4 regions of the Escherichia sp. TC-EC600-tetX4 genome follow, and region 4 is predicted to be linked to each of the others. Evidence: predicted binding sites of a transcription regulator. Region 4 holds the regulator's gene; each other region holds the start of a gene.
The links. Region 4 encodes PurR, which represses purine synthesis genes. Its sites were predicted from a motif close to CANGCAAACGTTTGCNTG; they were not measured.
Positions count from the first base shown of each region.

Region 1 (3,211 bases), 1.3 Mb from region 4:
CAGCGAAAAATTACTCACCCGTCTTGGCGTCTGGCAGGACATTCTCTCTCGTAGGGCCAGCTGTTATCACGGTATGGAAGTGTGGGACAAAGACAGCTTTGGTCACATTTCGTTTGACGATCAAAGCATGGGCTATAGCCATCTTGGGCATATCGTTGAAAATTCAGTGATTCACTACGCGCTGTGGAACAAAGCGCATCAGTCGTCAGATATCACTCTGTTAGCCCCCGCAGAATTACAGCAGGTCGCCTGGGGAGAAAATGAAACCTTCCTGACGCTGAAAGATGGCAGCATGTTAACGGCGCGTCTGGTGATTGGCGCGGACGGCGCTAATTCCTGGTTGCGCAACAAAGCCGATATTCCGCTGACTTTCTGGGATTATCAGCATCACGCGCTGGTAGCGACCATTCGCACGGAAGAACCGCATGATGCGGTGGCGCGGCAGGTTTTCCATGGCGAAGGCATTCTGGCCTTTTTACCGCTTAGCGATCCGCATCTTTGCTCGATTGTCTGGTCACTGTCGCCAGAGGAAGCGCAGCGGATGCAGCAGGCAAGTGAAGACGAATTTAATCGCGCGTTAAATATCGCTTTTGATAATCGCCTGGGCTTATGCAAGGTTGAGAGCGCGCGTCAGGTGTTCCCACTGACGGGGCGTTATGCGCGCCAGTTTGCCTCGCACCGTCTGGCGCTGGTGGGCGACGCCGCACATACCATTCACCCGCTGGCGGGGCAGGGGGTAAATCTCGGCTTTATGGATGCTGCAGAGCTGATTGCCGAACTGAAACGGTTGCATCGTCAGGGGAAAGACATCGGGCAGTACATTTATCTGCGTCGCTATGAGCGTAGCCGCAAGCACAGTGCGGCGTTGATGCTGGCTGGTATGCAGGGATTCCGCGATCTGTTTTCCGGTACCAATCCGGCGAAAAAACTGCTGCGTGATATTGGTTTGAAACTGGCCGACACGCTTCCTGGCGTTAAGCCGCAACTTATCCGCCAGGCAATGGGATTAAACGATTTGCCTGAATGGCTGCGTTAAAAATTTCTCCTCTGTTGTTTATTTGATACCCATCACACTTTCATCTCCCGGTTTTTTCGCCGGGAGATTTTCCTCATTTGAAATAAACTAATTTCACCTCCGTTTTCGCATTATATTTTCTAATGCCATTATTTTTTGATTTAGTGTTTTTTGACATTTTTTTAGCTCTTAATATTGTCTTATTCAAATTGACTTTCTCATCACATCATCTTTGTATAGAAACTGGTGTATTTTTTGGTTTTTTATTCTGTCGCGATTTTTGCATTTTTTAACCATAAGCTAATGTGATGATCAATTTTACCTTATGGTTAACAGTCTGTTTCGGTGGTAAGTTCAGGCAAAAGAGAACGATTGCGTTGGGGACCGGGAGTGGCTCCGATGCTGGGTTTCGTGGTGATAATTTCACCATGAAAAAGTTGTCAGCCCCGCTTATTCAATGAGGACAAGATGGCACAACAGACTCCTTTGTACGAACAACACACGCTTTGCGGCGCTCGCATGGTGGATTTCCACGGCTGGATGATGCCGCTGCATTACGGTTCGCAAATCGACGAACATCATGCGGTACGTACCGATGCCGGAATGTTTGATGTGTCACATATGACCATCGTCGATCTTCGCGGCAGCCGCACCCGGGAGTTTCTGCGTTATCTGCTGGCGAACGATGTGGCGAAGCTCACCAAAAGCGGCAAAGCCCTTTACTCGGGGATGTTGAATGCCTCTGGCGGTGTGATAGATGACCTCATCGTCTACTACTTTACTGAAGATTTCTTCCGCCTCGTTGTTAACTCCGCCACCCGCGAAAAAGACCTCTCCTGGATTACCCAACACGCTGAACCTTTCGGCATCGAAATTACCGTTCGTGATGACCTTTCCATGATTGCCGTGCAAGGGCCGAATGCGCAGGCAAAAGCTGCCACACTGTTTAATGACGCCCAGCGTCAGGCGGTGGAAGGGATGAAACCGTTCTTTGGCGTGCAGGCGGGCGATCTGTTTATTGCCACCACTGGTTATACCGGTGAAGCGGGCTATGAAATTGCGCTGCCCAATGAAAAAGCGGCCGATTTCTGGCGTGCGCTGGTGGAAGCGGGTGTTAAGCCATGTGGCTTGGGCGCGCGTGACACGCTGCGTCTGGAAGCGGGCATGAATCTTTATGGTCAGGAGATGGACGAAACCATCTCTCCTTTAGCCGCCAACATGGGCTGGACCATCGCCTGGGAACCGGCAGATCGTGACTTTATCGGTCGTGAAGCCCTGGAAGTGCAGCGTGAGCATGGTACAGAAAAACTGGTTGGTCTGGTGATGACCGAAAAAGGCGTGCTGCGTAATGAACTGCCGGTACGCTTTACCGATGCGCAGGGCAACCAGCATGAAGGCATTATCACCAGCGGTACTTTCTCCCCGACGCTGGGTTACAGCATTGCGCTGGCGCGCGTGCCGGAAGGTATTGGCGAAACGGCGATTGTGCAAATTCGCAACCGTGAAATGCCGGTTAAAGTGACAAAACCTGTTTTTGTGCGTAACGGCAAAGCCGTCGCGTGATTTACTTTTTTGGAGATTGATTGATGAGCAACGTACCAGCAGAACTGAAATACAGCAAAGAACACGAATGGCTGCGTAAAGAAGCCGACGGCACTTACACCGTTGGTATTACCGAACATGCTCAGGAGCTGTTAGGCGATATGGTGTTTGTTGACCTGCCGGAAGTGGGCGCAACGGTTAGCGCGGGCGATGACTGCGCGGTTGCCGAATCGGTAAAAGCGGCGTCAGACATTTATGCGCCAGTAAGCGGTGAAATCGTGGCGGTAAACGACGCACTGAGCGATTCCCCGGAACTGGTGAACAGCGAACCGTATGCAGGCGGCTGGATCTTTAAAATCAAAGCCAGCGATGAAAGCGAACTGGAATCACTGCTGGATGCGACCGCATACGAAGCATTGTTAGAAGACGAGTAACGGCTTTATTCCTCTTCTGCGGGAGAGGATCAGGGTGAGGAAAATTTATGCCTCACCCTCACTCTCTTCGTAAGGAGAGAGGTTCACAATTCACTGCACGTTTCAGGAACCATCGCTCATGACACAGACGTTAAGCCAGCTTGAAAACAGCGGCGCTTTTATTGAACGCCATATCGGACCGGACGCCGCGCAACAGCAAGAAATGCTGAATGCCGTTGGT
Region 1 is NZ_CP079924.1:833,618-836,828, forward strand. Features, by position in the region: gene ubiI (FAD-dependent 2-octaprenylphenol hydroxylase) at 1-1,036, shown strand, start outside; gene KXD89_RS04050 (protein YqfI) at 1,110-1,193, opposite strand; gene gcvT (glycine cleavage system aminomethyltransferase GcvT) at 1,484-2,578, shown strand; gene gcvH (glycine cleavage system protein GcvH) at 2,602-2,991, shown strand; gene gcvP (aminomethyl-transferring glycine dehydrogenase) at 3,110-3,211, shown strand, end outside.
Region 1: gcvT (glycine cleavage system aminomethyltransferase GcvT) is a predicted target of PurR. The motif match lies at 1,377-1,394, and genes of this name have one in related genera.

Region 2 (3,211 bases), 1.2 Mb from region 4:
CGCGATGTGTCGCTGTCGGTCAAATTCAGATGCCCCACTTTACGCCCCGGACGGACTTCTTTGTCGTACCAGTGCAGATGCACCAGCGGCAGTTTCAGCCAGTCATAATTCACATCGCTACCAATCAGATTGATCATCACCGACGGATTATTCACCACTGGTTGCGGTAACGGCAGATCGGTAATCGCCCGCAGATGCAGCTCAAACTGGCTGATGCTGGCACCGTTTTGTGTCCAGTGACCGCTGTTATGCACACGCGGTGCCAGTTCGTTGATCAACAGACCTTGCGGGGTGACAAAACACTCCATCGCCATCACGCCCACATAGCCCAGCTCCTGCATAATCGCCGACAGCATCTCTTCGGCTTGCGCCTGCTGCTGTGCGTTGGCCTGCGGAAAAGCGACGCTGGTGCGCAAAATACCGTCCTGATGCAGGTTATGCGTCAGCGGATAAAACACGGTGCTGCCATCAAAGCCGCGCGCGCCAACCAGCGACACTTCACCAGAGAAGTTAATGCCCTGCTCGACAATACATTCGCCGTAACACTCTGCCGGTAACTGTTCGGTTTCATTTGCGCGTAAACGCCATTGACCGCGACCGTCATAACCACCAGTGCGACGCTTAACAATCGCCAGCTCACCTAAACGATCAAACACCGCAGGCCACTCGCTGCGTTCGGCAAGTAACTGCCACGGTGCAGTCGGCAGGTGGAGCTTATCGAAAAGCTGCTTCTGAGTCAGACGGTCAGCAATAATCGGGAACACATCGCGGTTCACAAAGGCCGGATGGCGCGCCAGCTCGCGGGTTAATGCGGTTTCCGGCCAGCGTTCTATCTCAGCGGTAATCACGCTTTGTTGAAAAGGCACCGCCGCCGGTTCAGCGTCCAGCCCGACTGGCCAGACAGCAATGCCTAACGGTTCGCCTGCCTGACGCAGCATACGGCCTAACTGCCCGTTACCGAGGACGCAAACCTGTTTCATGCCGCACCTCGCGGGTCCGGGTTTTCCAGCACTTCGTCGGTCTGGGCTTTGCGCCAGTCATTCAGACGCTGGTGCAGTTCTTTATCATGAGTCGCAAGAATTTGTGCTGCCAGTAACGCCGCGTTTGCCGCGCCAGCTTTACCAATCGCCAGCGTACCCACCGGAATGCCGCGCGGCATTTGTACGATGGAGTAGAGGCTATCGACACCGCTCAGTGCGGCGCTCTGTACTGGCACGCCCAGCACCGGCACCAGCGTTTTGGCGGCAATCATGCCTGGCAGATGCGCTGCGCCGCCTGCGCCCGCAATAATCACCTGATAACCGTTCTCTTCGGCGCTTTCGGCGAAGCTGAACAGTTTATCGGGGGTGCGGTGAGCAGAAACCACTTCAACGTGGTGCGGGACATTCAGGATTTCGAAGATTTCGGCGGCGAACTGCATGGTAGCCCAGTCGCTTTTGGACCCCATCACGATGGCGACACGCGCCGGATTATTGCGGGAAGACATGCGTCTTAAAACTCCTGTGGTGCACAACTCTCGGCTTTAGAGGGCACAGAGAATAGCACGGAAAGAGAGCAAGGAAAACGGTTGCGTGGCTGTGAAATCAGCAAAGTTGCGGGTTTTTTAAAACGGAAAATGAATCAGCTCAACGTCATCCGCCGTGACTTTCACCATTGAACCTTCCGTATGCCAGGCACCCAGTACCACGCGAAAAGCAGGTTGCTGATTGGCGATAAGTTCATGCACCGCCGGGCGATGGGTATGCCCGTGGATCAGCCATTGCACCTGATGTTTTTCCATCGCACTGACCACCGCGTTTTGGTTAACGTCCATGATCGCCAGCGATTTACTGCTGTTGGCTTCTTTGCTGTTCGCGCGCATTCGCGCGGCAATGCGTTTGCGCACAAACAACGGCAGGGCGAGGAATAGCGTCTGCAGCCAGGGTTTGTGGACCTTGGCGCGAAAAGCCTGATAACCCGCGTCATCGGTGCACAGCGTGTCGCCATGCATAATCAACACCCGGCGACCATAAAGTTCGAGCACCTTTTCTTCCGGCAATAACGTCATGCCACTTTCACGGGCAAAGCGTTTGCCGAGCAGAAAATCACGGTTGCCATGAATGAAATAACAGGGAACGCCGGAATCGGACACCGCTTTGATCGCCGCCGCCATCTTGCGATGGAGTGGGTTGGGATCGTCGTCGCCAATCCATGCTTCAAACAGATCGCCAAGAATATACAGCGCGTCGGCCTTGCGGGCTTCCCCCGCTAAAAAACGCAGAAAACCGGCGGTGATCGCCGGTTCTTCCACGCAGAGATGAAGATCTGCAATAAAGAGTGTCGCCACGATTACTCGCTAACGGTCACGCTTTCAATGATAACGTCTTCTTTTGGCACGTCCTGGTGCATACCGCTACGACCGGTTGCAACACCTTTGATTTTGTCTACCACGTCCATGCCGTCAACCACTTCAGCAAACACGCAGTAGCCCCAACCTTGCAGGCTTTCGCCAGAGAAGTTCAGGAAGTCGTTATCAACCACGTTGATGAAGAACTGTGCAGTTGCAGAGTGCGGAGCCTGAGTACGTGCCATTGCCAGCGTACCACGGGTATTTTTCAGGCCGTTGTTGGCTTCGTTTTTGATCGGTTCTTTGGTGGCTTTTTGTTTCATGCCCGGTTCAAAACCGCCGCCCTGAATCATAAAGCCGTTGATAACACGGTGGAAAATGGTGTTGTTGTAAAAACCTTCGCGGCAGTAGTCCAGGAAGTTTTTAACTGTTTCAGGTGCTTTATCGTCAAAAGTTTTGATGACAATATCGCCGTGATTGGTGTGGAAAGTAACCATTTTTGCATCCTGTTCCGTTTGATTGGTGCTTCAACCCAGTTCGGGTCATATATAGGGTGGTGTTATAGCATAACCGCACGATCGGATCATCACGCAATGTATGCTGATTCGCGCGGGAAATATGGGTATTATACGCAACTCAATTACCCACACATGTCTAAACGGAATCTTCGATGCTAAAAATCTTCAATACTCTGACACGCCAAAAAGAGGAATTTAAGCCTATTCACGCCGGGGAAGTCGGCATGTACGTGTGTGGAATCACCGTTTACGATCTCTGTCATATCGGTCACGGGCGTACCTTTGTTGCTTTTGACGTGGTTGCGCGCTATCTGCGTTTCCTCGGCTATAAACTGAAGTATGTGCGCAACATTACCGATATCGACGA
Region 2 is NZ_CP079924.1:3,320,860-3,324,070, reverse strand. Features, by position in the region: gene purK (5-(carboxyamino)imidazole ribonucleotide synthase) at 1-980, opposite strand, end outside; gene purE (5-(carboxyamino)imidazole ribonucleotide mutase) at 977-1,486, opposite strand; gene lpxH (UDP-2,3-diacylglucosamine diphosphatase) at 1,604-2,326, opposite strand; gene ppiB (peptidylprolyl isomerase B) at 2,329-2,823, opposite strand; gene cysS (cysteine--tRNA ligase) at 2,997-3,211, shown strand, end outside.
Region 2: purE (5-(carboxyamino)imidazole ribonucleotide mutase) is a predicted target of PurR. The motif match lies at 1,557-1,574, and genes of this name have one in related genera.

Region 3 (3,211 bases), 2.1 Mb from region 4:
TCTCCTTTGAGTTCCCGGCCGGACCGCTGGCAACAAAGGATAAGGGTTGCGCTCGTTGCGGGACTTAACCCAACATTTCACAACACGAGCTGACGACAGCCATGCAGCACCTGTCTCACGGTTCCCGAAGGCACATTCTCATCTCTGAAAACTTCCGTGGATGTCAAGACCAGGTAAGGTTCTTCGCGTTGCATCGAATTAAACCACATGCTCCACCGCTTGTGCGGGCCCCCGTCAATTCATTTGAGTTTTAACCTTGCGGCCGTACTCCCCAGGCGGTCGACTTAACGCGTTAGCTCCGGAAGCCACGCCTCAAGGGCACAACCTCCAAGTCGACATCGTTTACGGCGTGGACTACCAGGGTATCTAATCCTGTTTGCTCCCCACGCTTTCGCACCTGAGCGTCAGTCTTCGTCCAGGGGGCCGCCTTCGCCACCGGTATTCCTCCAGATCTCTACGCATTTCACCGCTACACCTGGAATTCTACCCCCCTCTACGAGACTCAAGCTTGCCAGTATCAGATGCAGTTCCCAGGTTGAGCCCGGGGATTTCACATCTGACTTAACAAACCGCCTGCGTGCGCTTTACGCCCAGTAATTCCGATTAACGCTTGCACCCTCCGTATTACCGCGGCTGCTGGCACGGAGTTAGCCGGTGCTTCTTCTGCGGGTAACGTCAATGAGCAAAGGTATTAACTTTACTCCCTTCCTCCCCGCTGAAAGTACTTTACAACCCGAAGGCCTTCTTCATACACGCGGCATGGCTGCATCAGGCTTGCGCCCATTGTGCAATATTCCCCACTGCTGCCTCCCGTAGGAGTCTGGACCGTGTCTCAGTTCCAGTGTGGCTGGTCATCCTCTCAGACCAGCTAGGGATCGTCGCCTAGGTGAGCCGTTACCCCACCTACTAGCTAATCCCATCTGGGCACATCCGATGGCAAGAGGCCCGAAGGTCCCCCTCTTTGGTCTTGCGACGTTATGCGGTATTAGCTACCGTTTCCAGTAGTTATCCCCCTCCATCAGGCAGTTTCCCAGACATTACTCACCCGTCCGCCACTCGTCAGCAAAGAAGCAAGCTTCTTCCTGTTACCGTTCGACTTGCATGTGTTAGGCCTGCCGCCAGCGTTCAATCTGAGCCATGATCAAACTCTTCAATTTAAAAGTTTGATGCTCAAAGAATTAAACTTCGTAATGAATTACGTGTTCACTCTTGAGACTTGGTATTCATTTTTCGTCTTGCGACGTTAAGAATCCGTATCTTCGAGTGCCCACACAGATTGTCTGATAAATTGTTAAAGAGCAGTTGCGACGCGCTTTAGCGCACTGTCGCGAGGTGGCGTATATTACGCTTTCCTCTTTCAGAGTCAACCCTGAATTTCAGGATTTTTCTCTTCAACCGAACCGGCTGTTTGTGTGAAGTGATTCACATCCGCCGTGTCGATGGAGGCGCATTATAGGGAGTTCTCCGCAGGCCGCAATAGAAAAATTGCAGAAAAATGACTGACTGCTGCATTCCCCAGCAAAAGCCCGCTTTATACCTTTTTACGCACAGAGTTATCCACAATCATCAATGTAATTTCTGTATTTTGCCCACGGTAACCACAGTCAAAATTGTGATCACCATTGAAAGAGAAAAATTCGCGAGCGTTGCGCAAACGTTTTCGTTACAATGCGGGCGAAAAATAAGGATGCCCCGTTAGGGGCGTTAGCTGAGTTTTTCGCGAAAAATTCAGCTAACGCTCTCTGTAATAGTCAAATCCAGGGGATTTACCATGCAACAACGTCGTCCAGTCCGCCGCGCTCTGCTCAGTGTTTCTGACAAAGCCGGTATCGTCGAATTCGCCCAGGCACTTTCCGCACGCGGTGTGGAGCTGCTGTCTACAGGGGGCACTGCCCGTCTGTTAGCAGAAAAAGGTCTGCCGGTAACCGAAGTTTCCGATTACACCGGTTTCCCGGAGATGATGGATGGACGCGTGAAGACCCTGCATCCGAAAGTACATGGTGGCATTCTGGGCCGTCGCGGCCAGGACGATGCCATTATGGAAGAACATCAGATCCAGCCTATCGATATGGTGGTTGTTAACCTGTATCCGTTCGCCCAGACCGTGGCCCGTGAAGGTTGCTCGCTGGAAGATGCGGTTGAGAACATCGATATCGGCGGCCCAACGATGGTGCGCTCCGCCGCCAAGAACCATAAAGATGTCGCAATCGTGGTGAAGAGCAGCGACTATGACGCCATTATTAAAGAGATGGATGACAACGAAGGATCGCTGACGCTTGCAACCCGTTTCGACCTCGCCATCAAAGCCTTCGAACACACTGCCGCCTACGACAGCATGATTGCCAACTACTTCGGCAGCATGGTTCCGGCTTACCACGGTGAAAGCAAAGAAGCCGCCGGTCGCTTCCCACGCACGCTGAACCTGAACTTCATTAAGAAGCTGGATATGCGTTACGGCGAGAACAGCCACCAGCAGGCTGCCTTCTATATAGAAGAGAATGTGAAAGAAGCCTCCGTTGCTACCGCAACCCAGGTTCAGGGTAAAGCCCTCTCTTATAACAACATCGCCGATACCGATGCGGCGCTGGAGTGCGTGAAAGAGTTCGCCGAGCCGGCATGTGTGATTGTGAAGCACGCCAACCCTTGCGGCGTGGCTATCGGCAATTCCATTCTTGATGCTTACGATCGCGCGTACAAAACCGACCCAACCTCCGCATTCGGCGGCATCATTGCCTTTAACCGCGAGCTGGATGCGGAAACCGCACAGGCCATCATTTCTCGTCAGTTTGTCGAAGTGATTATTGCGCCGTCCGCCAGCGAAGAAGCCCTGAAAATCACCGCCGCCAAACAGAACGTACGCGTTCTGACCTGCGGTCAGTGGGGCGAGCGTGTTCCGGGCCTCGATTTCAAACGCGTGAACGGCGGTCTGCTGGTTCAGGATCGTGACCTGGGGATGGTCGGTGCGGAAGAACTGCGCGTGGTGACCAAACGTCAGCCGAGCGAACAGGAACTGCGTGATGCGCTGTTCTGCTGGAAGGTGGCGAAGTTTGTGAAATCCAACGCTATCGTCTATGCCAAAAACAATATGACTATCGGCATTGGCGCGGGCCAGATGAGCCGCGTGTACTCCGCAAAAATCGCCGGTATTAAAGCGGCCGATGAAGGCCTGGAAGTGAAAGGTTCCTCGATGGCTTCTGACGCGTTCTTCCCG
Region 3 is NZ_CP079924.1:4,273,279-4,276,489, forward strand. Features, by position in the region: rRNA gene KXD89_RS20735 (16S ribosomal RNA) at 1-1,157, opposite strand, end outside; gene purH (bifunctional phosphoribosylaminoimidazolecarboxamide formyltransferase/IMP cyclohydrolase) at 1,772-3,211, shown strand, end outside.
Region 3: purH (bifunctional phosphoribosylaminoimidazolecarboxamide formyltransferase/IMP cyclohydrolase) is a predicted target of PurR. The motif match lies at 1,648-1,665, and genes of this name have one in related genera.

Region 4 (3,211 bases):
GTAGAGAGTAAACATTGCACCAGCTCCCAGTACCGTCGTCAGCAATGCAGACAGCACCTGCGGACGCATTAATACCGCCAGCTCTTTTTTCACTTCAGGTCGTGCCCCTGCACCACCTTTAGGTAATGAGAAGAACAGACTTACCATTGAAATCACTCCCAGCCCCGCCGTTGCCAGAAATGACATCCGCCAGCCGATGGTTTCACCCAACCAGGTCGCCGCCGGCACGCCACCGATATTTGCCAGGGTTAACCCCATAAACATAGTGGCAACTGCGCTGGCCTGTTTATGTTTTGGCACCACGCTTGCGGCCACGACTGAACCCAAACCAAAAAATGCTCCGTGATTCAGGCTGGTCAAAATGCGTGAAAGCATCAGGGTCATATAATCCGGCGCGATGGCGGAAAGTACGTTGCCGAGCGTGAAAATTGCCATCAGGAAAATCAACGCACTGCGGCGGGCACGATGAGAAAGTAGAAGCGTCATCAGCGGCGCGCCAACCATTACGCCAACTGCATAGGCACTGATTAACATTCCGGCAGCGGGAATCGAGACATCCACACCGCGCGCAATGACGGGCAACAAGCCCATTGGCGAGAACTCCGTTGTCCCGATACCAAACGCGCCAATCGCCAGCGCCAGCAACGGATAGTTAATTTTCATGCCTTATCTCCACCTCTTCGCGTCATTACGCGATATTCATTAAAGTGGCGAAAGCATGACAGCAATCACAAAAAAATGAAAATAACAAAAAGAGAAAACACTTTTGCCATTTTGCTAACAAACAGGAAGGAGATGCGAGGGAGAACGCGCTCCCTCGAGAGGAAATCAGTGCAGCGCGGCAGTCAAACCCACGGCTACGATCAAACCGAGGACGATAATCGTTGTTACCAGTGAAAATTTAAGGTCGGTGCTCATCAAGTTTTCTCCTTTTTTATTACCACACAAAAAGTGATATTACGCATTTTTACACACTGTGATGAAAAAATCTCCCGTCATTTATAATGATAAGTGTTTTTACCACTTCCCCTTTTCGTCAAGATCGGCCAAAATTCCACGCTTACACTATTTGCGTACTGGCCATTGACCCCTTCCTGACGCTCCGTGTCGTTTTTCCGGCGTACCGCAACACTTTTGTTGTGCGTAAGGTGTGTAAAGGCAAACGTTTACCTTGCGATTTTGCAGGAGCTGAAGTTAGGGTCTGGAGTGAAATGGAATGGCAACAATAAAAGATGTAGCGAAACGAGCAAACGTTTCCACTACAACTGTGTCACACGTGATCAACAAAACACGTTTCGTCGCTGAAGAAACGCGCAACGCCGTGTGGGCAGCGATTAAAGAATTACACTACTCCCCTAGCGCGGTGGCGCGTAGCCTGAAGGTTAACCACACCAAGTCTATCGGTTTGCTGGCGACCAGCAGCGAAGCGGCCTATTTTGCCGAGATCATTGAAGCAGTTGAAAAAAATTGCTTCCAGAAAGGTTACACCCTGATTCTGGGCAATGCGTGGAACAATCTTGAGAAACAGCGGGCTTATCTGTCGATGATGGCGCAAAAACGCGTCGATGGTCTGCTGGTGATGTGTTCTGAGTACCCAGAGCCGTTGCTGGCGATGCTGGAAGAGTATCGCCATATCCCAATGGTGGTCATGGACTGGGGTGAAGCAAAAGCTGACTTCACCGATGCGGTCATTGATAACGCGTTCGAAGGCGGCTACATGGCCGGGCGTTATCTGATTGAACGCGGTCACCGCGAAATCGGCGTCATCCCCGGCCCGCTGGAACGTAACACCGGCGCAGGCCGCCTTGCCGGTTTTATGAAGGCGATGGAAGAAGCGATGATCAAGGTGCCGGAAAGCTGGATTGTGCAGGGTGACTTTGAACCTGAATCCGGTTATCGCGCCATGCAGCAAATCCTGTCGCAGCCGCATCGCCCTACTGCCGTCTTCTGTGGTGGCGATATCATGGCAATGGGCGCACTTTGTGCTGCTGATGAAATGGGCCTGCGCGTCCCGCAGGATGTTTCGCTGATCGGTTATGATAACGTGCGCAACGCGCGCTATTTTACGCCGGCGCTGACCACGATCCATCAGCCAAAAGATTCGCTGGGTGAAACAGCGTTCAACATGCTGTTGGATCGTATCGTCAACAAACGTGAAGAACCGCAGTCTATTGAAGTGCATCCGCGCTTGATTGAACGCCGCTCCGTGGCTGACGGCCCGTTCCGCGACTATCGTCGTTAATCACCCGTTGCGGGAGTCTCTTCCGGCTCCCGCAGCCACTCCTTATTCAGCGTCTCACTATCGCCGAGATACTCAAGCAACCAGGTTAACGCAGGCGACATATCATTTTGCTGCCATGTCAGACAACATGCCGAATCCGGAAAGGGGTTTTCCAGTTCTAATGCTACCCACTTCCCCTCATTAAGCCACGGTTTGGCGAAATGTGTTGGCACCATCCCTATGCATAATCCTGCCGAGATACAGGTTGCCGATGATTCCCAGTCAGGCACGACAACTCTTTTTTGGTTATCCAGCAACCAGGTAATACGTTTAGGTAGCGTTCGCGAGGTGTCTTCGCGCACCAACGACGGCCAGTTGCGCAACGTATCATCGCTGAACGGGCCATCCATCAACGCCAGCGGGTGGTGACTGGCAACAACGCAACTCCAGCTTAGCATCCCCATATCCCGGAAGGCATAACGACCGCCTACCGGAATCGCGCGTGTTGCGCCAATCGCCAGTTCCACGCGCCCGTCGGAAAGCGCATCCCAGACACCGTTGAACACTTCCTGAAAGACAAGAAGTTCGACATCATCAAAATGGCGATAAAAATCAACGATCATCTGCCGTGTACGTTCTGGCCTGACAATATTATCCACTGCGATAGCTAACTGACCGCGCCAGCCGTTCGCTATCTGCTGACATTGCTGGCGGGTGATCTGCATTTTTTTGACAACAGAGCGCCCTTCTTTGAGAAACCACGCTCCAGCAGCGGTCAGCTCCACATCACGGTGCCGTCGTTCAAAGAGCGGCACCGCCAGCCACTCTTCCAGCTGACGCACGGTATAGCTGACCGCAGAAGGAACGCGATGCAGCTCCTGTGCCGCAGCGCTAAAACTACCATTACGCGCTACCGCATCAACAACTTCGAGTGAATATTCTGACCACATAGTCTGCCTGCAAAATTTTTGAAACCAGTCATCAAATATT
Region 4 is NZ_CP079924.1:2,139,305-2,142,515, reverse strand. Features, by position in the region: gene KXD89_RS10300 (MFS transporter) at 1-663, opposite strand, end outside; gene cydH (cytochrome bd-I accessory subunit CydH) at 829-918, opposite strand; gene purR (HTH-type transcriptional repressor PurR) at 1,217-2,242, shown strand; gene punR (DNA-binding transcriptional activator PunR) at 2,239-3,171, opposite strand.